DNA from 2 places in the Azospirillum sp. HJ39 genome. Region 2 is predicted to be linked to the other one. Evidence: predicted binding sites of a transcription regulator. Region 2 holds the regulator's gene; the other holds the start of a gene.

Region 1 (11,377 bases), 210 kb from region 2:
CTCCCAATGGAGCGAGACGCTCTTGCGCTTCAGCAGGCGGATGTCGATCGGCTCCGGATCGTCGATCAGGCCGATGCGGCCCTGCGGCGCCACCAGCTCGACCAGATCCAGGAAATGGCGGTCGGTCGCGGTGGTGGAGAAGACATAATCGACCCCCGCCACGCCCAGCGCCTTCACCTGCTCCGCCATCGGGCGGCTGTGGTCGATCACGTCATGGGCGCCCAGTTCGCGCACCCAGTCGGCCGTCTCGGGGCGCGACGCGGTGGCCAGCACGCGGACCCCGGTCAGCTGCCGGGCCAACTGGATGGCGATGGAGCCGACGCCGCCGGCCCCGCCGACGATCAGCAGCGACCTGCCCTCGCCCCCCTTCCGGCCATCGGCATCCAGCGGCAGGCCCAGTCGGTGGAACAGCATCTCCCACGCGGTGATGGCGGTCAGCGGCAGGGCGGCGGCCTCGGCGACGTTGAGGCTGGCCGGACGGGCGCCGACGATGCGCTCATCCACCAGATGGAACTCGGCATTGGTGCCGGGACGGTCGATGCAGCCGGCGTAGAAGACTGCGTCGCCGGGACGGAACAGGGTCGCGTCGGGACCGACCGCCTCGACCACGCCGGCGGCGTCGAAGCCCAGCACGCGCAGCGCGCCATCGGCCGGCGCGGCGTTGCGGCGCAGCTTGGTGTCGACCGGGTTGACCGACACAGCCTCCACCCGGACCAGCAGGTCGCGGCCCACGGGGACCGGGCGGTCGATCTCGACGTCGACCAGCGAGTCGGCGTCGGCGATGGGCAGGGATTTGCGGTAACCGATGGCTTTCATGATGGCTTCGCCTTCAGGATCTTGAGGAAGTCGAAACACAGGATGGCGCCACCGCCTGGATTTTTGAAATTCATAGTTCTTGTTTCATCCATCCCGATTGGTGATGAATCGGCGCGGCTGCCGGATGACACCAAAGGGGTATGGAATAGCCGGGCAGGCTGGGGTGTTTCTACCGATGAGCGTTTCCGCCGTCCGCCAGCCAGGAAGTCGAAGGCCATGAGCACCAGCCGCCCCGCCATCCTGACCGCCCTGCTCCTGGCCGCGGCCGGCGCCGCACTGTCGGGCTGCGTCGCCTATGAGCCCTATTATCCCGCTTATGGGGAGCCGGTGCTGGTGCCGCCGCCGACAGTCTATGCGGTGCCGCCGCCGTTGGTGGTGCAGCCAAGCTACCGCTATCGGGCATGGCGCGATAACGGGTGGTATGGCAATGGATGGCGAGGCGATGGATGGAGGGGCGACCGCGGCTGGCACGGCCGAAACCACCACCATGGCTGGGGACATGGCGGCCCCCATGGTCCGCGGGGCTGGCGCTGATCCGAGGTCAACCGGCGGAGGCGGACACGCGGTCGATGCGGTTGCGCAGCACCAGGACGGTATGATCGTCGTCTCGCACCACGCCATCGCGCAGCAGGACGAGCGCCGCCAGCGTCGGTTCGACCTCGTGCAGATCGCGGTGGATGAACAGGGCGGGCAACCGGGCACAGCCGCCGGTATGCAGAACCACATGTTCGCCCGGCCCCCACAACAGATGGACCGAGGCGGGTGCCTGCGGGTTGAAGCCGACCATTGCCCAGCGGGCGCCGAGCGCCAGGATCTCGTGCCGGCGCACGACGGCACCGGCCAGGGTGCCGAGCGCGGTATAGTCCACCGCCGTCCCGTCGAACCGCAAGACCGCAAGGGCGCTGCGGCCGATCTGCGTGAGTTCCCGGTCATGGGAAAGCCCGAGTTCCGGCCGTCCCATCAGGTCGCGGCGGATGGCGTTGACCACCATCGGTGCCGGCAGGCCGGGAACCGTGGCGGCGACAATCGCCTCCACCTGCCGGACCACGGCCGGGGTCATCGCCGTGGCCGGTTCCACGCCGTTCCCGGACCCGGTTGCGGTCCCGTCGCCGGCAGCCTTGCCGTCGACCGCAGCATCGCCAGGCAGCTTATCGCCAGCCACCGCATCGCCGTCGATCAGCAGCGCGATTCCACAGGGACCGTCCTGCCCGCGGGCGGGAGCACAGCCGACGAACCAATGGTCGATGAAGGGGCCGCACCGCGCGGTCTCGCCGCCGGTCCGTTCGATGGTCACCGCACCGACCTGCGCCATGGCATCGGCCGGCGGCGCGTCGGTCGCACCGGGCCGCAGCACGCGGGCAAGCAACGCCGACCCGATGCCCGGCGTGACGTGGATGTGGAAGCGGTCGGCCAGCGCCCGCACGGCTTCAAGCCCGGTCCCCGGCGCGCGGGGTGTGGCTGCCGGCAGGTCGGTCGTGCCGGGATCGCGGTCGTAAGCCAGGCACTCGATTCCGGCTCCGCTGCGCATGCGGGCGATCAGCAGCGTACCGTCGGGGCGGTCCAGCACATGGCCGGCGAGTGCCGCGACGAGGCTGTCCAACCGGGCCGCCTCATCCGCAGCCAGGACTCCATCGGCCCGTTCCTCCGCAATTCGTCGTGCCGTGGCGATATCACCGGGCGACGCCACGGCAATGCGACGGTGACCATGGTCGGGGAACATCTGGCCGCTCCTGTCCGCGTTCCGGTTGCTCTTTTCCGGAACTTTACAATCCTCTGCCGGCCGAACCCAACGATAAGGACTCGGCCGACGTCACTTTTCAACGAGATAGTCCCTGCAACATCGCATACCGGAAGGTTCCACGTCCCGAGCGATGTCAGGATGCGACGGCTTCCATCATCGCCGGCCGGCGGACCATCGGTGGCCTCGGCATCTCGCGCCCGCGCAGCATCTCCGCAGCTTCCCACAGGCGGCCAAGCCCGACGATGGACCGGCTCCCGGTCTTTTCCATGATGCGGGCGCGGTGGACTTCCACCGTCTTGATGCTGATGCCGAGTTCCCAGGCGATGGTCTTGCTCTGCTTGCCTTCGACGATCAGTTCGAGAACTTCCGACTCGCGGCGGCTCAGCAGGGTCAGCCGGCGGACGGCATCGCGGCTGCGGTCGCGCTGTTCGGCTTGGGGGCTGCCATCGGACAGGCAGGCACGCAGCCGTTCCAGGAAGGCGGGGACGGCGAAGGGAGAGGCGATGCAATCCGTCGCCCCGGCCTTCATCGCGGCCACCGCGGCATCGACGTCACCCTGTTCGGTGACGACCAGCACCGGCAGGTCATGGCCATGCAGCGAGGCTTCGGCCATGAACTCGATGGCGGTCATGTCGGGCAGGTCGTTGCGCACGACGAGACAGGAGGACGCGGTGCCCAGCACGGCCAGCGCATCGGCGCCGGTGCTGTGGACGCGGCAGGCGATGCCGACTGCGCCCAGCGCCCGCGCGAGCGTACTGCGGGACAGCAGGTCGCCGTCGACGATATGGACGAGGCAGGCGGTTTGCGTGGAAACGGGCATGGACATTTGCAGGAGCATTTGGGGACCTCCACCACAGCGGGCCGGCGAACAGCGCCGGCTCCTTATGGCGACCGATCCGTGACCGAACCGCCGCCATGCCACGCATTTTAGCGGTCATTCCCTATTGACCGCCGCAGGCGCGAGGGATAGCGGCGCTGTCTAAAGGGATATCGGGGATAGTATCCGCGCGAAGAAATCCGCAAGAAATCTAGTCTGATAACCACTACACAGCAAATTGAGAAACCAAATGGCGAATTGCAAAAGTATTTTTGCGAATTGAAAACCATCCGGCTCAATTCAATTGCCGATGTTTTGCTTTTTGTGTTGCCAGAATGAAAACAACATCCAGGTTGATATATTATTTCATGGCGATGGATGGAAAATAACTCGCCCTTGGATTTTCCATTCCCCTGCTTTCCACCATCCCGACTCATGTCCAGGAACCGGCCTGTCAGGCCCGGCGGCGGGTCGCCAGGAGGATACCGGCGGCGATCAGGGCGATGCCGATGCCATGGTAGATGTGCAGCTGTTCGCCCAGGAACAGGATCGCCAGCAAGCTGCCGAAGACCGGCACCAGATGGATGGCGAGGCCCGCCGTGTTGGCGCCGAGCAACTCCACCGCCCGGTTGAAGCAGAGATAGGCGGCGATGGACGGGAACAGCACGGTATAACCGACTGCCAGCAGCGTGAGTCCGCTGACCTGCACCGGATGGCCGCTCAGGCTTTCCCATATGTAGAAGGGCAGCAGTTCCACCGCGCCGATGGCGAAGGTGACGACGACGAAGCTCAAGCCATGGATCGCCGGCCGCCGGCCCAGCAGCGTGGTGTAGGCGGCGTAGATCACCACCGCGGCCAGCATCCAGACATCGCCCGTGTTCAGTTCAAGCCCCAGCAGGGTCGCCGGGTCGCCGTGGGAGATCAGCGTCATCGCCCCCATCAGCGACACGACGATGCCGAGCCCCTGCATCGCCCCCACCTTGTCGCGGAACAGGATGAGGCTCATCAGGACGATCATCACGGGCATCGACGACTGCAGCATCACGCAGTTCAGCGCGGTCGTCGTGTTGAGCGCGATGTATTGGAAGGTGTTGTAGATTCCGATGCCGAGCGTACCCAGCAGCAGCACGCTTTTCCAGCGCGCCAGGATCGGCGTCACATCGTGGCGCAGATGCGGCCAGGCGAAGGGAAGCACGATCAGCATCCCCAGGAACCAACGCCAGAATGCCAGCCCGATGGGCGGAACAGACCCGGCGACCGCGCGCCCCAGGACCGCGTTGCCTGCCCAGAACAGCGGCGGCAACATCATCAGCAACCAAGCCTGATCGGCGAGGCGGAATCCTTTGGCGGGAGCGGCGCGGTCGGTGGGCATGGCTCGGCGCGTCCTCAGCTGCGACGGCGCGGCGAGGCGAAGACCTCGGCCGCGGCGGCGGCGGCACTGCGCTCGCTGCCGCCGTCATCGGCACGGAAGACGCTGGGCCTGGATTCGCGGCGGGGGGGACGCGGCGCATCCTCGCGACCTTCCCGGCCCTCGCGGGGCGGCTTGGCGGGCTGGCGCAGTTCGGCGTCGAGTTCGGCGATGCGCTTGACCAGCGCTTCACGAATGGCGGGGGCCGCGTGGGCTTTCAGCGTCGCCAGCTGCTCCTTGAGCTGAACCAGCTGACGCTGCTTCTGCTCGCGGGTGCGCTTGATGGCGACGTTGTCGGAATGCTGGCCCTCGAAGGAGCGCATGGAACAGGCCCTCGTTCAAAAATACGGAAGACAGAGGCCGGCCCCCAAATGGAGGGGCCCGGCAAGAGGGGCGGATTATTGGGAGGCGCCCGCCCCAAAGCAAGGCGGAGTTCACCTTGACTTTTCGGGCTCGCCGCGGATGTGCGAACCGTCGCGTCCACCGGCTCCGCCGCTGCGCCCGACCAAAAGAAGAAGGGCGCCTCCCTGCGGAGGCGCCCCTTTCCGAACCGTCAGACGGCGAACCGCAAGACGGGGGGAACGGACGGGCTATCAGAAGCCCATGTCGTCCATGCCACCCATGCCGCCCGGCATGCCGCCCGGAGCAGCCTTCTTCTCCGGCTTCTCGGCGATCATCGCCTCGGTGGTGATCAGCAGGCCGGCGATCGAGGCCGCATCCTGCAGGGCGGTGCGAACCACCTTCACCGGATCGATGATGCCGGCGGCGACCAGATCGGTGAACTCACCCTTCTGGGCGTCGTAGCCGTAGTTGGGATCGTTCTGGTCCAGCAGCTTGCCGACCACGATCGAGCCGTCGGTGCCCGCGTTGTAGGCGATCTGACGGACCGGAGCCTGGAGGGCGCGGCGGATGATGTCGATGCCGACGCGCTGCTCGTCGTTGACCGGAACCAGCTTGTCCAGCGCCTTGCCGGCATACAGCAGGGCCGAACCGCCACCGGCGACAACACCCTCTTCCACCGCGGCGCGGGTGGCGTGCATGGCGTCGTCAACGCGGTCCTTGCGCTCCTTCACCTCGACCTCGGTCGCACCGCCGACGCGGATGACCGCGACGCCGCCGGCCAGCTTGGCCAGACGCTCCTGCAGCTTCTCGCGGTCGTAGTCCGAGGTGGTCTCCTCGGCCTGGGCGCGGATCTGGCCGCAACGGGCCTCGATGTCGGCCTTCTCGCCGGCGCCGTCGACGATCGTGGTGGTCTCCTTGGAGATCACGACCTTCTTGGCGGTGCCCAGCATGTCGAGCGTGACGTTCTCGAGCTTGATGCCGAGGTCTTCCGAGATGACCTGGCCGCCGGTCAGGATGGCCATGTCCTCCAGCATCGCCTTGCGGCGATCGCCGAAGCCCGGGGCCTTGACGGCGGCGATCTTCAGGCCGCCGCGCAGCTTGTTGACGACGAGGGTGGCCAGGGCCTCGCCCTCGATGTCCTCGGCGATGATCAGCAGCGGACGCGACGACTGCACGACGGCCTCGAGGACCGGCAGCAGCGGCTGGAGGCCCGACAGCTTCTTCTCGTGCAGCAGGATGAACGGGTTTTCGAGGTCCGCGATCATCTTGTCGGCGTTGGTGATGAAGTACGGCGACAGGTAGCCGCGGTCGAACTGCATGCCCTCGACGACGTCCAGCTCGGTGTCCAGGCTCTTGGCCTCTTCCACCGTGATGACGCCCTCGTTGCCGACGCGCTCCATCGCCTGGGCGATCATCTTGCCGATTTCGACTTCGCCGTTGGCGGAGATGGTGCCGACCTGGGCGATCTCGTCGTTGGTCGTGACCTTCTTGGCGCGGGCCTGGATGTCGGCGACGACGGTGGCGACGGCGATGTCGATGCCGCGCTTCAGGTCCATCGGGTTCAGGCCGGCGGCGACCTTGGTCACGCCTTCGCGGACGATGGCCTGGGCCAGGACGGTCGCGGTGGTGGTGCCGTCACCGGCCAGGTCGTTGGTCTTCGAGGCGACCTCGCGGACCATCTGGGCGCCCATGTTCTCGAACTTGTCGGACAGTTCGATTTCCTTGGCGACCGACACGCCGTCCTTCGTGATGCGCGGAGCGCCGAAGGACTTCTCGATCACGACGTTGCGGCCCTTCGGACCCAGCGTGACCTTCACGGCGTCGGCCAGGATGTCGACGCCACGCAGCAGCTTTTCGCGCGCGGAGGGGCCGAACTTGACGTCTTTGGCAGCCATGTCTCAATTCCTCTGAATATCGAATGTCGAAGGGAAATGGGCGGAGGTCTTCAGGCCTCGACGACGCCCATGATGTCGGATTCCTTCATGATCAGGTAATCGACGCCTTCGATCTTCACTTCGGTGCCCGACCACTTGCCGAACAGGATACGGTCGCCGGCCTTGACGTCGAGCGCCACGACCTTGCCGGACTCGTCACGAGCGCCGGGGCCGACAGCGATGATCTCGCCTTCCTGCGGCTTTTCCTTGGCCGTGTCGGGGATGATGATCCCACCCTTGGTCTTGGTGTCGGACTCCAGACGCTTGACGACGACGCGGTCGTGCAGCGGGCGGAACTTCATGGGAATGCCTCCTTGGATCAAGGCTTGGTTCTGACTGACGAGAATTGGCGCGGGTCGGATGCTGTTAGCACTCACGCCCGGCGAGTGCCAGACAGCTAATCGAAGCGGTTTTCGGATTCAAGAGGCTCGTTTCGGAATTTGTCGGGGCCGCAGGAGACGTTCACGCAAGATAGCGTTTAACTTATTGAAAAACATCATATTTCTTCCAGGCGCCCCGCATCGCTCCTGCGCAGAAATTCATCAAGCGGTCACAAGGGGGCGAAGGGTTCCGGCCGCAATTCGGGTGGAAAAGGCCGCTGAACGATACTGCCGCCCCTTCCAGCCGCGGTCCTGTGACTGGCGTCACAGCGTCCGCACGGCGGGATCGCTAAAGCTTTATCGAATACCCCTGAAGGAATGCGAGGAGCACAATGACGGCAAAGCGCGGGGCTGAAAGTTGGAAGAATGAGGCTATCCGGCACGTATCGGCGCGGCGCTCCATCTGGCGCGGACGCACGGCCAAACTGGTTGAAGCGTTGTTGGAGTACACCACCTTGGCTGGACTGTTGGCGCTTCTGTTCGCGCTGTTCGTCCTGTTCGACGCGACGCAGGATCAGTCTCGCTGACGTCGTCCGCCCATGCCATGCTCCACCGACGATGGCGGTTTTCGTCTGCTTTGGACATTTTGCAACAAAATATTCCCGCATAGGGCGTGCATGACATAATAGCGTGCACAAGGAGGGCGGAAATGGTCCGCCCCGCGCGTCATCCGGGAGCTTTCGATCCATGACCACCCAGCCGGTCTGCCAAGCCGCGGTCGATCTCGTGAAGCATTTCGAGGGGCTGTATCTCAACGCCTACCTGTGCCCGGCGGGCGTGCCGACCATCGGCTACGGTCACACCGCGGGCGTGAAGATGGGCCAGACCATCACCGCGGACCAGGCCGATGCCTTCCTCGCCGCCGACCTGACCGAAGCCGCCGGCCATGTCGACACTCTGGTGACGGTGCCGGTGAATGACGACCAGCGTGGCGCACTATCCTCCTTCGTCTTCAATCTCGGTGCCGGCTCGCTTGCCGGCTCCACCCTGCTGAAGCTGCTGAATGCCGGCGACTATGAAGGCGCCGCCGGTCAGTTCGGCCGCTGGGTCTATGCCACCGTCAACGGCAAGAAGACGCAACTGCCGGGCCTGGTCGCCCGCCGCGCGGCGGAGGCGGCGCTGTTCCAGAGCCAGACCGCTCAGGCGCACGGCGATGTGGGCACCGGCGGCGACAGCGCTTGACCCGTTTCCCGGAGTTTGGCGCCAAGCAGGTTATCCGAACTCCACCCACGAATGGACGAACTCGGAAAACCTGCAAAACCATGGAGTCCTCAGGTTTCTCCAGGCCGGGCACGTGGCCCGATCTGGAGAAACCTGCTTGGGCGCAACAGGCGTTTGACGCGGCGGGATGTTCACCCCACATTGGCGAGCATCCTACCGCTGCGCTCCGGAATGCCGCCTTGACCGCCTACGCGACCGACAGCCTCGCCACCGCCTCCCACCCCAACCCGAACCGGCCCATCGCCGTCTGGCTTCTGGTCTGCGCAGCCATGGTGCTGGCGATGGCCGTGATCGGCGCCATCACCCGGTTGACCGAATCCGGCCTGTCGATGGTGGAATGGAAACCGCTGATCGGCATCCTGCCGCCATTGAGCGAGGCGGAGTGGAACCGGGTCTTCGACCTCTACAAGGGCACGCCCGAGTTCCGCATCTACAACAGCCACATGGATCTGGCCGGCTTCCAGTCGATCTTCTGGTGGGAGTGGTTCCACCGGCTGTGGGGCCAGTTGATCGGTGTCGTCTTCCTGGTTCCCTTCCTGCGGTTCTGGATGCAGGGCCGAATCGCGCCCGACCTGTGGCCGAAGCTGGCCGGTCTGTTCCTGCTGGGCGGGCTGCAGGGCGGCATCGGCTGGTTCATGGTGAAGAGCGGTCTGGTCGACGCGCCGAATGTCAGCCATTACCGGCTGGCGCTGCATCTCGGCACCGCCATCGTGATCTACGCCCTGCTGCTGCGCACCGCGCTGGGGCTGCTCGACCCGTTGCCGCTGGCCGGCTGGCGGCCGGAGACGGCGGCACTTCGCCGCCATGCCCGCTGGTCGCTGACCCTGGTCGGCCTCACCATCGTCTGGGGCGCCTTCGTCGCCGGATCGGATGCAGGCCTGGCCTACAACACCTTCCCGCTGATGGCCGGCCACTGGATTCCGCCGGAGGTGGGCACGCTGATTCCCTGGTGGGTCAATCCGTTCGAGAACACCGCCGCGATCCAGCTGATCCACCGCGCGCTGGCAATGCTGACCGGTCTGGCGGTGCTGGCCCTGGCCGGCCGCGTCCTGCACGCCCGGCTGCCCGGCCGTGCCGGCCGTGCCGCCCTGGCCTCTGCCGCCATGATGCTGGCGCAGATCGCCCTGGGCATCGCCACCCTGCTGAGCGTGGTGTGGATTCCCGTCGCCGCCGCCCATCAGGCCGGGGCCATCCTGGTGGTGTCGATGCTGGTGTGGCTGATGTTCGAGCTGCGGCCGGTGGGGCGGGGGTAGAGCGTGAAGCGGAGGCGCGGTGGCTTGTTGCCCGCCTCCCGTCTTCTCAGGCGCCTTCGGCCAGATCGTACATCGCATCGAGGTCGGCGATCATGACCTTGTTGCCTTCCTGGAGCGAGATCACGCCGACGGTCTTCAACTGGGTGAAGGTCCGGCTGACGGTTTCGGTGGTCAGGCCGAGATAATCGGCGATGTCGGCACGGCTCATCGGCACGAAGACCGGATTTTCCTTGTGTCCGCGCCGGGCGGCACGCTGGGACAGCATCAGCAGGAAGGAGCAGATCTTCTCCTTCGCCGTCTTGCGCCCCAGCAGCAGCATCTGGTCCTGCGCGGCCGCCAGCTCGTTCGACGCCATCGAGAACAGGCGCCGCTGCATCTTTGGAAACTCCTCCAGCAGCGCATCGATCTTCTTGCGCGGGAACCGGCAGAGCGAGGCGCTGGTGACGGTTTCCGCGGTGTAGGCGTAGCTGTCGTTGACGGCCAGCCCCAGGAAGTCGCCGGTGACCAGGAAGCCCGTGATCTGCCGGCGTCCGTCGGGCAGCAGCTTGTACAGCTTCACGGTGCCGGAGGTGACGTTGTAGAGCGCATCCGCCGCATCGCCCTCGGCGAACAGGGTGTGCCCCGAATCGACACGAACATTCTGCAGAATGTCGGCAAGACGGCGCAACTCCTCCGGCTCCAGCGCGGCGCACACCGTCAGGCTGCGCACGGGACAGGCCCCGCAGGGATTCATTTCCGTCATAGCGCTCTTATCGCGAGCGCGGACCATATCGAAGGGTGGCATGGACGAACCCAGCCTTTCATTCCGCATGGGCTCATATTGGTGGCAATCGCCGAGAATCGCAACCTCGCACGCATACAACCTTTTCTTTGCCCATACGGCATTTGGCACTATTGTCGCCGGCCGCCCTCCGGCGCGGCAACCGCGTCGGTGCCGGGGCGGACGGGCTGGGCCGGATCGTCGTCGAACAGGACGCGGTGAGCCGCTCCGTCCAGATCGTCAAACTGGCCGGATTTCAGCGCCCACAGAAAGGCCGCCAGCCCCAGACCGCCCAGGCTGAGAGCAATCGCGATCAGATAGAGAAGTTCGTCCATCACCCGAATCCTTGCTCGGCAGGTCCCGGACCGGCGTATCCCGGACGGGAAGATCCTTGATCACGGCGCCGCGGGCCAGCCGCAGCGCGTTCAGAATGACGATCAGCGACGACGACGACATCGCCAGCGCGGCCAGCAGCGGCGTCAGCATCCCGCCCATCGCGAGCGGCACGGCGCAGAGATTATAGACCAGCGCGATGCCGAAATTCTGCTTCACCAAGCGGCCGGACCGGCGGGAAACCTCGACCGCCTCGACGATCGGGCGCAGCAGGCGGCCCTGGAACACCACGTCGGCCGCGGTCTGGCTGACATCCATCGCGGTCGACGGCGACATCGACACCGCAGCGGCGGCCAGCGCCGGTGCATCGTT
Region 2 (11,377 bases):
GCAGATGCCCGCACAGGCTGCCCGGTCCGGGCACTGCGCCGGAATCGAGCCATCGCCTCCGCAATGCGGTCCACAAGGTGGGCATGGTCTGCTCCTCTCCAAGGCAGGAGGACCGAACAGCCGGACCTCCAAAGAGGAATAATTCCGTATCCGGATATGTTCCGTCAAGCCGTCCATGACGAAGCCGGCGACATTGCAGCGGCCATCGGTCGATGCGCTTCACAAACGCAAGGGATTCGACCGGAGAGGTTCAGGCCATGACGCGCAGCAGCAGCCCGGCCAGCGAGCACAGCAGCAACACCGGAACCATCCCGAGCTTGAAGCGGAACACCGCCAGCACCGCAGCCACGGTGAGCAGCGCCGCTGCCGGATCGAGCGAAGACGGCACTGGAACCTCCAGCCGGAGGCCGGACGCCGACACCGGGCGCAGCTGATGGAACAGCACATGCGTTCCGAACCAGAGCGCCAGATTGAGGATCACCCCGACCACCGCGGCGGTGACCGCGGTCAGCGCCGCCGACAGCGCCCGGTTGTCGCGCAACGCCTCGATGTAGGGAGCGCCCAGAAAGATCCACAGGAAGCAGGGGACGAAGGTGACCCAGGTGGTGAGCAGCCCGGCCAGCGTGCCGGCCAGCAGCGGCGGCAGGCTGCCGGGATCGCGGAAGGCGGCGAGAAAGCCCACGAACTGGACCACCATGATCAGCGGACCGGGCGTGGTTTCCGCCATGCCCAGTCCGTCGAGCATCTCGCCCGGCCGCAGCCAGCCATGGATATCGACCGCCTGCTGAGCGACATAGGCCAGCACGGCATAGGCGCCGCCGAAGGTCACGACCGCCATCTGGGAAAAGAACAGGGCGACACGGCTGTAGACGTTCGCCGGACCGAGGACGAGCAGCAGCGCCGCCACCGGGACCAGCCAAAGCGCCAGACAGACGCCGGACACCCGCAGTGACCGGGCGAGGTTTGGGCGGGCATGCGCCGGCATGTCCGTCCCGAGCAGGGAGTCGGCATCCGCGACAGTGTGGGCGAAGCTGGCATGGCCGCCTCCGCCCCGGAACGCCGGCAGGCCGAGCCGCCCGCCGATATATCCCACCGCGCCGGCCACGGCGATGATCAGTGGAAAGGGAATGTCGAACAGGAAGATCGCCAGGAAAGCGGCTGCGGCAATGCCGAGCATGACGCCGTTCCGCAACGCCCGCGCGCCCACCCGGATCACCGCCTGCACGACGATCGCCAGCACCGCCGCCTTCAGGCCGAAGAACAGCCCTTCGACGGCCGGGACAGCACCGAACAGCACGTAGATCCAGCTCAACGCCATGATGGCGGCCATGCCCGGCAGCACGAACAGGATACCCGCGATCAACCCGCCGACCGTGCGGTGCATCAGCCAGCCGATGTAGATGGCAAGTTGCTGCGCCTCGGGACCCGGCAGCAGCATGCAGTAATTGAGCGCGTGCAGAAAACGCTCCTCGCCGATCCAACGTTTTTCCTCAACGACGATGCGATGCATCACCGCGATCTGCCCGGCCGGGCCGCCGAAGCTGAGCGCAGCAATCCGTGCCCACACCCGCGTCGCCTCGCCCAAACCGACCCGCGGGCCGACCACCCCCGCACCGACCCCCAAGCCACTCGCCAAGTCACTCGCCAGGTCACCCCCATGCCGGCCGTTCGGCTCCCCGGATGCGGCCGTACCCGAACAGGCCTTCGCTTCGGTCATGGCGAACCTCTGTCGTTGCGCATCTTGCGGAAATACTCATAGAGGTTCCAAGCCCGCTCCGCCCCTGTGGTAAATCGGCACCGCTCCCGCACCGTTTCGCCACAGGTCCGGGCTTCGGCCGGCATCTCTGGACAAGCAGGGGGCCGGTCGGTCAAACAGGTCCATCCGCGGTACTCCGTCCATCAGTCTCCGAGTCGCCCGTGCCCCACCCTTTCCTCTTCGCGCGGTCCATGCAGGCAGGCTCCGCCCGTCGGATGCTGGCGGCCCTGCTGATGGCCGCTGCGACGGTGACGGGGACAGGCGCGGCACCCGCCGCCGCGGAAACCCGCTTCACCCCCGGTCCCTGCTGGTTCACCGTGCCGGAGGGCGAGGCGGCACTGTGCGGTACGGTGGCGGTGGCGGAACGACGCGACCGCCCCAACAGCCGCAGCCTGCGCCTGCCGGTCGCCGTGCTGCTGAGCACCGCGCGCCAGCCCGCCCCCGACCCGGTGCTGTTCCTGGAGGGCGGCCCCGGCGCCTCCCCCTTCGGCAGCGGCGAGGCGACGGAGGAGCGGATGGAGGTCTGGTGGGAATTGTCCGCCCCCTTCCGCCGCACCCGCAACCTGATCCTGTTCGACCCGCGCGGCGTCGGCCGGGCGGAACCCGACACCGACTGCCCCGAACTCGACGCCGCCGGCGCCACCCGCCGGACCCGGCCGGTGACGCGCGAGCAGCGGGCGGCGGCGGAGCGCACGGCGGTCGCCGCCTGCGCTGCGCGTCTGGGTGCCGCCGGGCTGGACGGCACCCAATTCTCCACCCCCGTCGCCGCGGAGGACGCGCTCGACGTCGTCACCGCGCTGGGCGCCCAACGCGTCAACCTGTTCGCGGTGTCCTACGGCACGCGGGTCGGGCTGGAGATCCTGCGGCGCCAGGGCACCCGGGTGCGGACCGCGGTGTTCGACAGCGTCTATCCGCCCGACGTCAACGCGCAGGAGGAGACGGCTTGGCTGGCCCAGCGCGCCTATCGCCGGCTGTTCGACGACTGCGCCGCCAACCGCGGCTGCCGCTCCTCCTTTCCCGACCTGGAAAAGCGCTTCCTCGATCTGGTGGAGCGGCTGGACCGCAACCCGGTCGACCTCGTCGTCGGCGACCACGAGACGCGCCGTGCCCTGCGGCTGAGCGGCGGCTCGGCCATTGCCGCCGGGCTCGAGGCGATGGCGATCAGCGAGGCGGTCCCCACCGTGCCGGCGATGATCGACAGCGCCATCCGCGGCCAGTATGCGGCGATGGCCGAATGGGCGCCGACCAACTGGCTGGGCGATCCCGAGATCGCCGACGGGCTGGCCTTCTCCGTGGAGTGCCGTGAGTCGGTGAACCCGGCCGAACCGGCCAAGCGTGCCGATGGCGCCCGTCGTTTCCCGCCCTACGGGATCGTCGCCGTCGACGATCCCGGCCAGCGCGTCTGCCGCCTTTGGCCGGCCGGCCACCAGGAACCGGCCGAACGCCTGCCGGTCGCCAGCCCGGTGCCGGTGCTGCTGTTGTCCGGCGCCTACGACCCGGTCACCCCGCCGGACTGGGGCGACCGCGCCGCGGCCACCCTGCCCAAGAGCCGCCATCTGGTCTTCCGCGCCGCCAGCCACATCGTCACCTCCAGCGAGGACTGCGCTCTGGCCGCTGCGGTGAATTTCGTCGAGCAGGAATCGATCCCGGCGACCGTGTGTCCGGGTGCGGCAAGGCCGCCGGTATTCGAGAGGCCCTGACCGATGCCGTTTTCCAGCGAAGAGCGCGCACGTCTGCTGTCCGTCAAGGGGGTCGGCCCGAAAGTGGTCGAACGCCTCGAACAGCTGGGCATTCACGATCTGGCGACGCTGGCCCGCCGGGATGCGGCGGAAATCTGTTCAGCGGTGTCAGACGGTATCGGCAGCAGTTGCTGGAAGAACAGCCCGCAGGCTCGTAACGCCATTCAAGCGGCGATCCTGATGGCCGCGGCCGATCGCGGCATCTGACCGCTCACCGCCCCGGCGCGATCCGCCGGTAACTCAGCGCCTCGGCGATGTGCCGGCGCCTCACCCCTTCCACGCCGTCCAGGTCGGCCAGCGTGCGCCCGACCCTCATCACCCGGTGATAGCCGCGGGCCGACAGCTTCAGCCGCTCCGCCGCCTCGGTCAGCAGGGCACGGCCGGAGGCGTCCGGGGAGGCGACCTTTTCCAGCAGCTCGCCGTCGGCTTCCGCATTCGTCCGCACCACGCGGCCGGCCGGATAGGGGCCGAAGCCGCCGTAGCGCTCCGCCTGGATGGCGCGGGCGACGGCGACGCGGGCGGCGATGTCGGCGCTGCCCTCCGCCGGGGGCGGCAGGCTGAGATCCGCGGGACTGACCGCTGGAACGTCGATGTGCAGGTCGATGCGGTCGAACAGCGGGCCGCTGATTTTCGACTGATAGTCGGCCGCGCATTTCGGCGCGCGGGCGCAGGCGAGCGAGGCGTCGTCGAGATGGCCGCAACGGCAGGGATTCATCGCCGCCACCAGTTGCACCCGTGCCGGATAGGTGACGTGGTGGTTGGCTCGGCTGACCACCGACTTTCCCGTCTCCAGCGGCTGGCGCAGCGCCTCCAGCAGCGGACGCGGGAACTCCGGCAGCTCGTCGAGAAAGAGAACGCCTTGGTGGGCGAGGGAGATCTCGCCCGGTTTGGCCCGTGTGCCGCCGCCGACCAGCGCCGGCAGGCTGGCTGACTGGTGCGGTGCCCGGTAGGGGCGCTGGCGCAGAAGCCGCCCACCCTCCAGCAGGCCGCCGACGCTGTGGATCATCGACACCTCAAGCGCCTCCGCCGGATCGAGCGGCGGCAACAGTCCCGGCAGGCGGGCGGCCAGCATGGACTTGCCCGAGCCGGGCGGTCCGATCATCAGCAGGTTGTGCGACCCGGCGGCGGCGACCTCCAACGCGCGCTTGGCGGTCTCGTTGCCCTTGACGTCGCGCAGGTCGGGCGGCGGCGCCTCCTGTTCCTGCATGCGCGGCTTGGGCGGCGTCAGCACCTGGGTGCCCTTGAAATGGTTGATCAGCGCCAGCAGGTTGACCGGCGCCAGCACGTCGAGGTCGGGACCGGCCCAGGCCGCTTCCCCGCCGCAGGCGGCCGGGCAGATAAGGCCGCGGTCGTTGGCCAGCGCGTCGATGGCGGCGGGCAGGACCCCCGCCACCGGGGTCAGGGTGCCATCCAGCGCCAGTTCGCCCAGCGCGGCATAGCGGGCGATCTCCACATCCGGCAGCACGCCCATCACGGTCAGCAGGCCGAGCGCGATGGGCAGGTCGAAATGGCTGCCCTCCTTCAGCACGTCGGCAGGGGCGAGGTTGACGGTGATGCGCTTGGCCGGCAGCGCCAACCCCAGCGCATGCAGCGCGGCGCGCACCCGCTCCCGGCTTTCCCCGACCGCCTTGTCCGGCAGGCCGACGATGGTGAAGGCGACGATTCCCCCGGACATCTGGACCTGGACGTCGATCCCCAGCACCTCGATGCCCTGGAACGCCACCGTGTTGACGCGCGCAACCAAAACCGCACTCCGATGAAGACGCTGGACCGGACGAATTGCACGCCATTGTAGTCATCGTTTTACCATTGCGCCAGCGCGGGATGAATTCGCACGCGACCATGGCGTCGTCATGCCGGCCCGGCGCAGGGAGCGGTTGTCGTCACCGCGGCGCGGCCTAACATGAAGGCCACGCCAAATCCTGCATCCAGCTTCCTGCTTCCAGTCGAGGATTCGCCACCGTGCAGCTTCACCTGAGCACCTGGGCCGAGGTCGAGACCTATCTGAAGACCTCCAAGGGCATCGTCATGCCGATCGGCTCGACCGAACAGCACGGGCCGAACGGTCTGGTCGGCACCGACGCCATCTGCGCCGAATTCATCGCGCGGGGCGTCGGCGATGCCACCGGCGCCCTGGTCGGCCCGACGATCCCGGTCGGCATGGCCGTCCACCACATGGAATTCCCCGGCTCGATGACGCTGAAGCCGTCGACCCTGATCGCCGTGCTGCGCGACTATGTCGGCTCGCTGGTCGAACACGGGTTCGAGCGCTTCTTCTTCGTCAACGGCCATGGCGGCAACATCGCCACGCTGCGCGCCGCCTTCTACGAAATCCATGCCGAGAACCGGGCGCAGCGCGGCCGCGACGCGCCGGACCTGCGCTGCACCCTGGTGAACTGGTGGGAGAATGCCGAGGTCGGCCGCCTGTCGCGCGAGTTCTACCAGGGCAAGGAAGGGTCGCACGCCACCCCCAGCGAGGTGTCGGTGACCCAGTACGCCTATCCGGACTCGATCAAGGCCGCGGCGATGGAGCCGGAGCAGGCGCCGGCCGGCGGTTTCCACGACGCCCGCGACTTCCGCCGCCGCTATCCGGACGGCCGCATCGGCTCGGCTCCCGGCCTCGCCCGGCCCGAGCATGGCCAGCGCCTCTATGAGGCGGCGGTCGGCGCCATCAGCGCCCAGTACCGCGCTTTTCTGGCGGAGCAGTGATGCCGGAGTGACGCCGGCGGGGCTTCTTCGCCCAGCACGTTGATTCGGCGGTCGGACCTGCCTAAATTCGGACCGGTTGACGGAATTCCCGTTCCGCAACCGTCCTGTCCGAACAGAAACCGGCCGTCCCCAGACCATGATCAGCGAGCTGAACCAGCGGTCACGCGAAATCTTCCGGTTGATCGTCGATGCCTATGTGGCGTCCGGCGAACCGGTCGGGTCGCGCACGATCTCCAGACGGCTCGGCATGGCCCTGTCGCCGGCGACCATCCGCAACGTGATGGCCGACCTGGAGGAACAGGGGCTGCTCTACGCCCCGCACACCTCGGCGGGACGCATCCCGACCGACGCCGGGCTGCGCATGTTCGTCGACGGTCTGCTGGAGATCGGATCGCTGACCGAAGACGAGCGTGCCGGGATCGAGGCGAAATGCGCCGCTTCCGGCCGCGCCTTCTCCGACGTGCTGGGCGAGGCGTCGGGAATGCTGGCCGGCCTGTCGCACTGCGCCGGGCTGGTGGTGGCGCCCAAGACCGACCGGCCGCTGAAGCATATCGAGTTCGTATCGCTCGGCCCCGGCCGTGCGCTGGTCGTGCTGGTGAACGAGGACGGGCTGGTCGAGAACCGGGTGATCGAGGTGCCGGTCGGCCTGCCGACCTCCACCCTTCAGACCGTATCGAACTTCCTCAGCGCCCGCCTTGCCGGCCGCACGCTGGACGAGGCGCGGCAGGAGGTTCTGCAGGACATCCAGGAACAGAAGACCCAGCTGGACGAGCTGTCGCGCAAGGTGGTCGCCGCCGGGCTGGCAACCTGGGCCGGCAGCGGCGGGTCGAACGCCGGCCAGCTGATCGTCCGCGGCCAGTCCCGGCTGTTGGAAGACGTGACCGCGCTGTCCGACCTGGAGCGCGTCCGCGGCCTGTTCGAAGCGCTGGAGACCAAGGAGACGATGCTGCGCATGCTGGACGCCACCGGGCGCGGCGACGGCGTGCAGATCTTCATCGGCGCGGAGAATGTGCTGTTCAACCACTCCGGCTGCTCGATGATCATCTCCCCCTTCCAGAACAGCCGCGAACGGGTGATCGGCGCCATCGGCGTCATCGGTCCGACCCGCATCAATTATGCCCGCATCATTCCGCTGGTGGACTACACCGCCAAGGTGGTCAGCCGCCTGATCGGCTGACCGCATCCATCCCCCCGCCTCACTCGACGAAGCAAGAATTGAGAAAACCATGAGCGAAGAGCAGAACAAGCCCGCCGACGCCGCAGTGGAGCCGACCGAGGCCACCGCCGAGACCGCCACGGCCCCGGAGAGCGCATCGCCGGAGGACCGCGTCGCCAAGCTGGAGACCGAGGTCGCCGGCCTGAAGGACCAGCTTCTGCGCGCCATGGCGGAAACGGAGAACACCCGCCGCCGTGCCCAGCGCGACCGTGAGGATGCCAGCAAGTTCGCCGTGTCGAGCTTCGCCAAGGAGCTGGTGACGGTCGCCGACAACCTGCGCCGCGCGCTGGACGCCGTTCCGGCCGAGGGGCGCGAGCAGGACGAAATGCTGAAGGGCCTCGCCGTCGGCGTCGAGGCGACCGAACGCCAGCTTCTCGCCGCCTTCGAGCGTGCGGGCATCAAGAAGATCGACCCGGCCGGCGAGCTGTTCGACCCGAACTTCCATCAGGTGATGTTCGAGATCGAGAACACCGGCAAGACCGCCGGCACCGTCGTCCAGGTGCTGCAGCCCGGCTACACGATCCACGGCCGCCTGCTGCGTGAGGCGATGGTCGGCGTCGCCAAGGGCGGCCCGAACGAGGCCGGCGGGCAACACGTCGATACGAAGGCGTAACGACTGAACCCCGGCGAGGCCCCGGCACCATTACCCGCGTGCCCGGGGCCTTGCCTGCGGTTCATGGGACCGGGGACGCTATCGGTTGACGGTCGGCGGGAAATTTCCTACGCCTACGATCCGATCCAATCGGCCGAGCAACCGGAGCCGTCCCAATGCCCAAGAGCGTCCTGACCGTCGACGATTCCAAGACCATCCGCGACATGGTCGGCTTCACGCTGAAGAATGCCGGCTATGAGGTGGCGGAGGCGTCGGACGGCAATGCCGGGCTGGCGTTGGCCAGCCAGCGCAAGTTCGATTGCATCATCACCGACCTGAACATGCCGGGCCTGGACGGGCTTGCCCTGACCCGTGCCATCCGCGCATCGGCCGTCAATCGCGCGACCCCCATCCTGCTGCTGACCACCGAGGCCGACCCCGGCAAGAAGACCGCCGGCCGCGAAGCCGGAGCCACCGGCTGGCTGGTCAAGCCCTTCAACCCCGAAAAGCTGGTCGAGACGGTTCGCAAGGTCTGCCCGTAAGGATGCGCGCTCCTGATCGGTGGGATCAGGAACTCCGCCGCGCCACCAGGAATTCCCCCTCCGGGTCGTGCGCGGCGAAGCGGCGCTGGGCCGTGGCACGGTCGGCGACGGCGTAACAATAGACACAGCCATGCGGGCAGCTGTCGTAATCGCCGATATCGCGGCTTTCGGCACACAGGCAGCCGGGACGGTTGCCCTTCTCCCGCGCGGCAACGGGATATCCTGCGACATCCGACAGGCGGGCGGCGTCGATGCAGCGGGCCGCTGCCGTGCCGGGCGTGTCCGCCAGGTCGGGCTGGGTGCAGAGGGTGAGCGCCATCCCCTCCCCCGCCGCGATGGATGCGAGGTCGGACAGCAGGACGCGCTTCTCCCCGGCATCCGGATCGTGCCAGCCGATGCCGGCGGCGGCGAGGTTGCGGGCTGTCTTGCGATAGGGCTGGAGGAAGGACACCGCCACCTCGTCGGTCACGCCATGCAGCCTGCGGGCGATGCGGGCGAAAATCTCCCGGTGCCATACGGGCGGTGTGGCGTCGGTCACGACGATGGGGTCGTAGCGCCAGACCGCGGCGCGCGGCCCCCATCGGTCGCGCACCCGCTCCATATGGCCGGCCGCCGTCTCCCAGTCGGGAACCGAGCGTTCCAGCGCGGTGGGCAGGCCGGTGACGCTGTACTGCACGACGAAGGGAAAGCCCTGCTCCGCCACGCTGTCGAGCGCGCCGAGGAAGGGTCCGAGATTCTTGGTCCAGAAGACGAAGCCGTCGACCGCCGGACGGGTCAGGTCGATGCGGTAGGTCTGGCCGCCATAGGGATTGACCATCCGGCAATGGCCGGCCTGGAGGCGGTTCAGGAACCAGCGTCCATAGAAGGCGGGAATGTCGGTCTTGTAGCTGGCGGAGATGATCATCGCCCCAGCATGGGCATGCCGGCCCGCCGCATCAAGGGACGGGCCGGCACAGGGCCTATTGGACCGAACGGACCTCGACCACTTCCGGGATGTAGTGGCGCAGCATGTTCTCGATGCCGTGCTTCAGCGTGGCGGTGGAGCTGGGACAACCGGAACAGGCCCCCTTCATCGCCAGATAGACCACGCCCTTCTCGAAGCCCTGGAAGGTGATGTCGCCGCCGTCCTGCGCCACCGACGGGCGGACGCGGGTGTCCAGCAGTTCCTTGATCTGCTCGACGATCTCCTCGTCGTCGGCGTTGGCCGCGGCGGCGTGGCCGTCGCCGCCATCCTCCAGCAGGACCGGCCGGTCGGCGGTGAAATGCTCCATGATGACGCCGAGGATCGACGGCTTCAGCAGGAACCAGTCGCGCGCATCGGTCTTACTGATGGTGATGAAGTCGGTCCCCAGGAACACGCCGACGACGCCCTCGATCTCGAACAGGCGCTGGGCGAGCGGTGAACGGGCGGCATCCTCGCGGCTGGTGAAGTCGGCGGTGCCGCGTCCGAGCACGTCACGCCCCGGCAGGAACTTGAGAGTCGCCGGGTTGGGCGTCTGCTCGGTCTGAATGAACATGGTCTGGTCCTCCATCGGCGCCGGAACGGAACTGCCGGCGCGCCCGGGATTGGGCTGCGGAACGATCGGATGGAAATCTGGGCCGAATCGCCGGAGGTATCAAGGACCCGATCCGTGTGGGTATTCGGCAGGTAAGGATACCGTGGCAGCTTCTGGCATGGAAATGGCGCTTCCCGGCCGGAAAAAACGACCGGCGCCCGTCCATCCTTACCTGGTCGCTATCCTTACTTACGTGATCGCGTCCAGCGCCTCGTTGCTCAGCCCGCCGGGGACGATGGTCAACGGAATGTGCAGGCGGCCCAGGCCGCGGCCGGTGTAGTAGGAGATCAGCGGGCCGGGGCCTTCGGGATCGGTGCCGGCGGCCAGCACCAGGATCGAGATGCTCGGCTCCTCCCCGATCAGGGCCAGCACCTCCTCGGTGCGGTTGCCTTCGCGGACATAGAGCGCCGGCAGGGTGCCGGTCAGCTGGTTGACCTCACGCGCCAGCTTCTGGAGCTTCTGTTCCGCCTCGGCGCGCTGTTCCTCGCGGATCAGGTTCTCCACCGCCAGCCAGTGCTGCATCTCGCCTTTCTCCAGCACGGCCAGCAGCGCCACCTTGCCACCCGACTTGCGGGCGCGCAGGCAGGCATAGCGCAGCGCCACCTTCAGCTCCGGGCTGTCGTCGACCACCACCAGGAAGATGCGCACCGGCTTCGCCGGCTGGGGAGCGGGGTTTTCCGGCGTCGGGGCCGGCATCGGGAATTGTGTCGCGTCGGTCATCTCAAAACACCTCTCGGCTAGACCCGGCGGAAGGCGGCGCCGGCCGCCCAGCCGGCCGCGATGGCGCCGACGACGGCCGCCACCCCGTAAACGACCGGGCGGTTGCGGGCGAAGTCCGACACTTCGGCGCTGAACCCGATCTTCGACACAACCAGCGGCGTGGTCTGGGCGCTGACCACGTCGCCGTCCCGGATCAGCAGGGCTTCGACATTGTACAGCCCGGTGGGGACATTGGCGGGGAAATAGATGTTGGTGCGGAACAGCCGCTCGCCCAGGAAGGCGACCTGCCCCGACGCGATGGCGTAAAGCCCCTGGCGCTGCTTGTTGCGGATCAGCGCGGAGCGGAAGGCGGCCTGCTCGTCCGGCGGCAAGGCGGCATCGGCGGCCAGTTGCAGCTGCGGCAGGCCGAGCTGGTGACGCTCCAGCACCGGACGGCCGACCAGCTGGTCGAGCGGCCGGCTGACCGCCACCGTGTAGAAGCCTGGAACCTGGTCGAAACGCAGGCTGTCGGTGTTCATCCACATGCCGGCCACCCGTTCCTTGCGGC

What was found. Region 2 encodes HrcA, which represses chaperone genes, less so after heat shock. Its sites were predicted from a motif close to GTTAGCACTCNCCNNNGGNGAGTGCTAAC; they were not measured.
Region 1: groES (co-chaperone GroES) is a predicted target of HrcA. The motif match lies at 7,424-7,452, and genes of this name have one in related genera.

The regions. Positions count from the first base shown of each region.
Region 1 is NZ_CP167911.1:2,863,284-2,874,660, forward strand. It holds gene ABMY26_RS26945 (zinc-binding alcohol dehydrogenase family protein) at 1-816, opposite strand, end outside; gene ABMY26_RS26950 (hypothetical protein) at 813-1,034, opposite strand; gene ABMY26_RS26955 (hypothetical protein) at 1,033-1,350, shown strand; gene ABMY26_RS26960 (hypothetical protein) at 1,358-2,536, opposite strand; gene ABMY26_RS26965 (response regulator transcription factor) at 2,691-3,377, opposite strand; gene ABMY26_RS26970 (DMT family transporter) at 3,829-4,746, opposite strand; gene ABMY26_RS26975 (hypothetical protein) at 4,761-5,105, opposite strand; gene groL (chaperonin GroEL) at 5,376-7,019, opposite strand; gene groES (co-chaperone GroES) at 7,070-7,360, opposite strand; gene ABMY26_RS26990 (hypothetical protein) at 7,771-7,965, shown strand; gene ABMY26_RS26995 (lysozyme) at 8,126-8,620, shown strand; gene ABMY26_RS27000 (COX15/CtaA family protein) at 8,839-9,912, shown strand; gene ABMY26_RS27005 (cyclic nucleotide-binding domain-containing protein) at 9,959-10,621, opposite strand; gene ccoS (cbb3-type cytochrome oxidase assembly protein CcoS) at 10,804-11,007, opposite strand; gene ABMY26_RS27015 (heavy metal translocating P-type ATPase metal-binding domain-containing protein) at 10,913-11,377, opposite strand, start outside.
Region 2 is NZ_CP167911.1:27,579-38,955, forward strand. It holds gene chrA (chromate efflux transporter) at 251-1,717, opposite strand; gene ABMY26_RS13570 (alpha/beta fold hydrolase) at 1,972-3,456, shown strand; gene ABMY26_RS13575 (helix-hairpin-helix domain-containing protein) at 3,460-3,702, shown strand; gene ABMY26_RS13580 (YifB family Mg chelatase-like AAA ATPase) at 3,707-5,239, opposite strand; gene ABMY26_RS13585 (creatininase family protein) at 5,458-6,204, shown strand; gene hrcA (heat-inducible transcriptional repressor HrcA) at 6,341-7,381, shown strand; gene grpE (nucleotide exchange factor GrpE) at 7,431-8,033, shown strand; gene ABMY26_RS13600 (response regulator) at 8,189-8,554, shown strand; gene ABMY26_RS13605 (DUF1848 domain-containing protein) at 8,580-9,458, opposite strand; gene ABMY26_RS13610 (NifU family protein) at 9,514-10,071, opposite strand; gene ABMY26_RS13615 (universal stress protein) at 10,300-10,830, opposite strand; gene ABMY26_RS13620 (TIGR02186 family protein) at 10,848-11,377, opposite strand, start outside.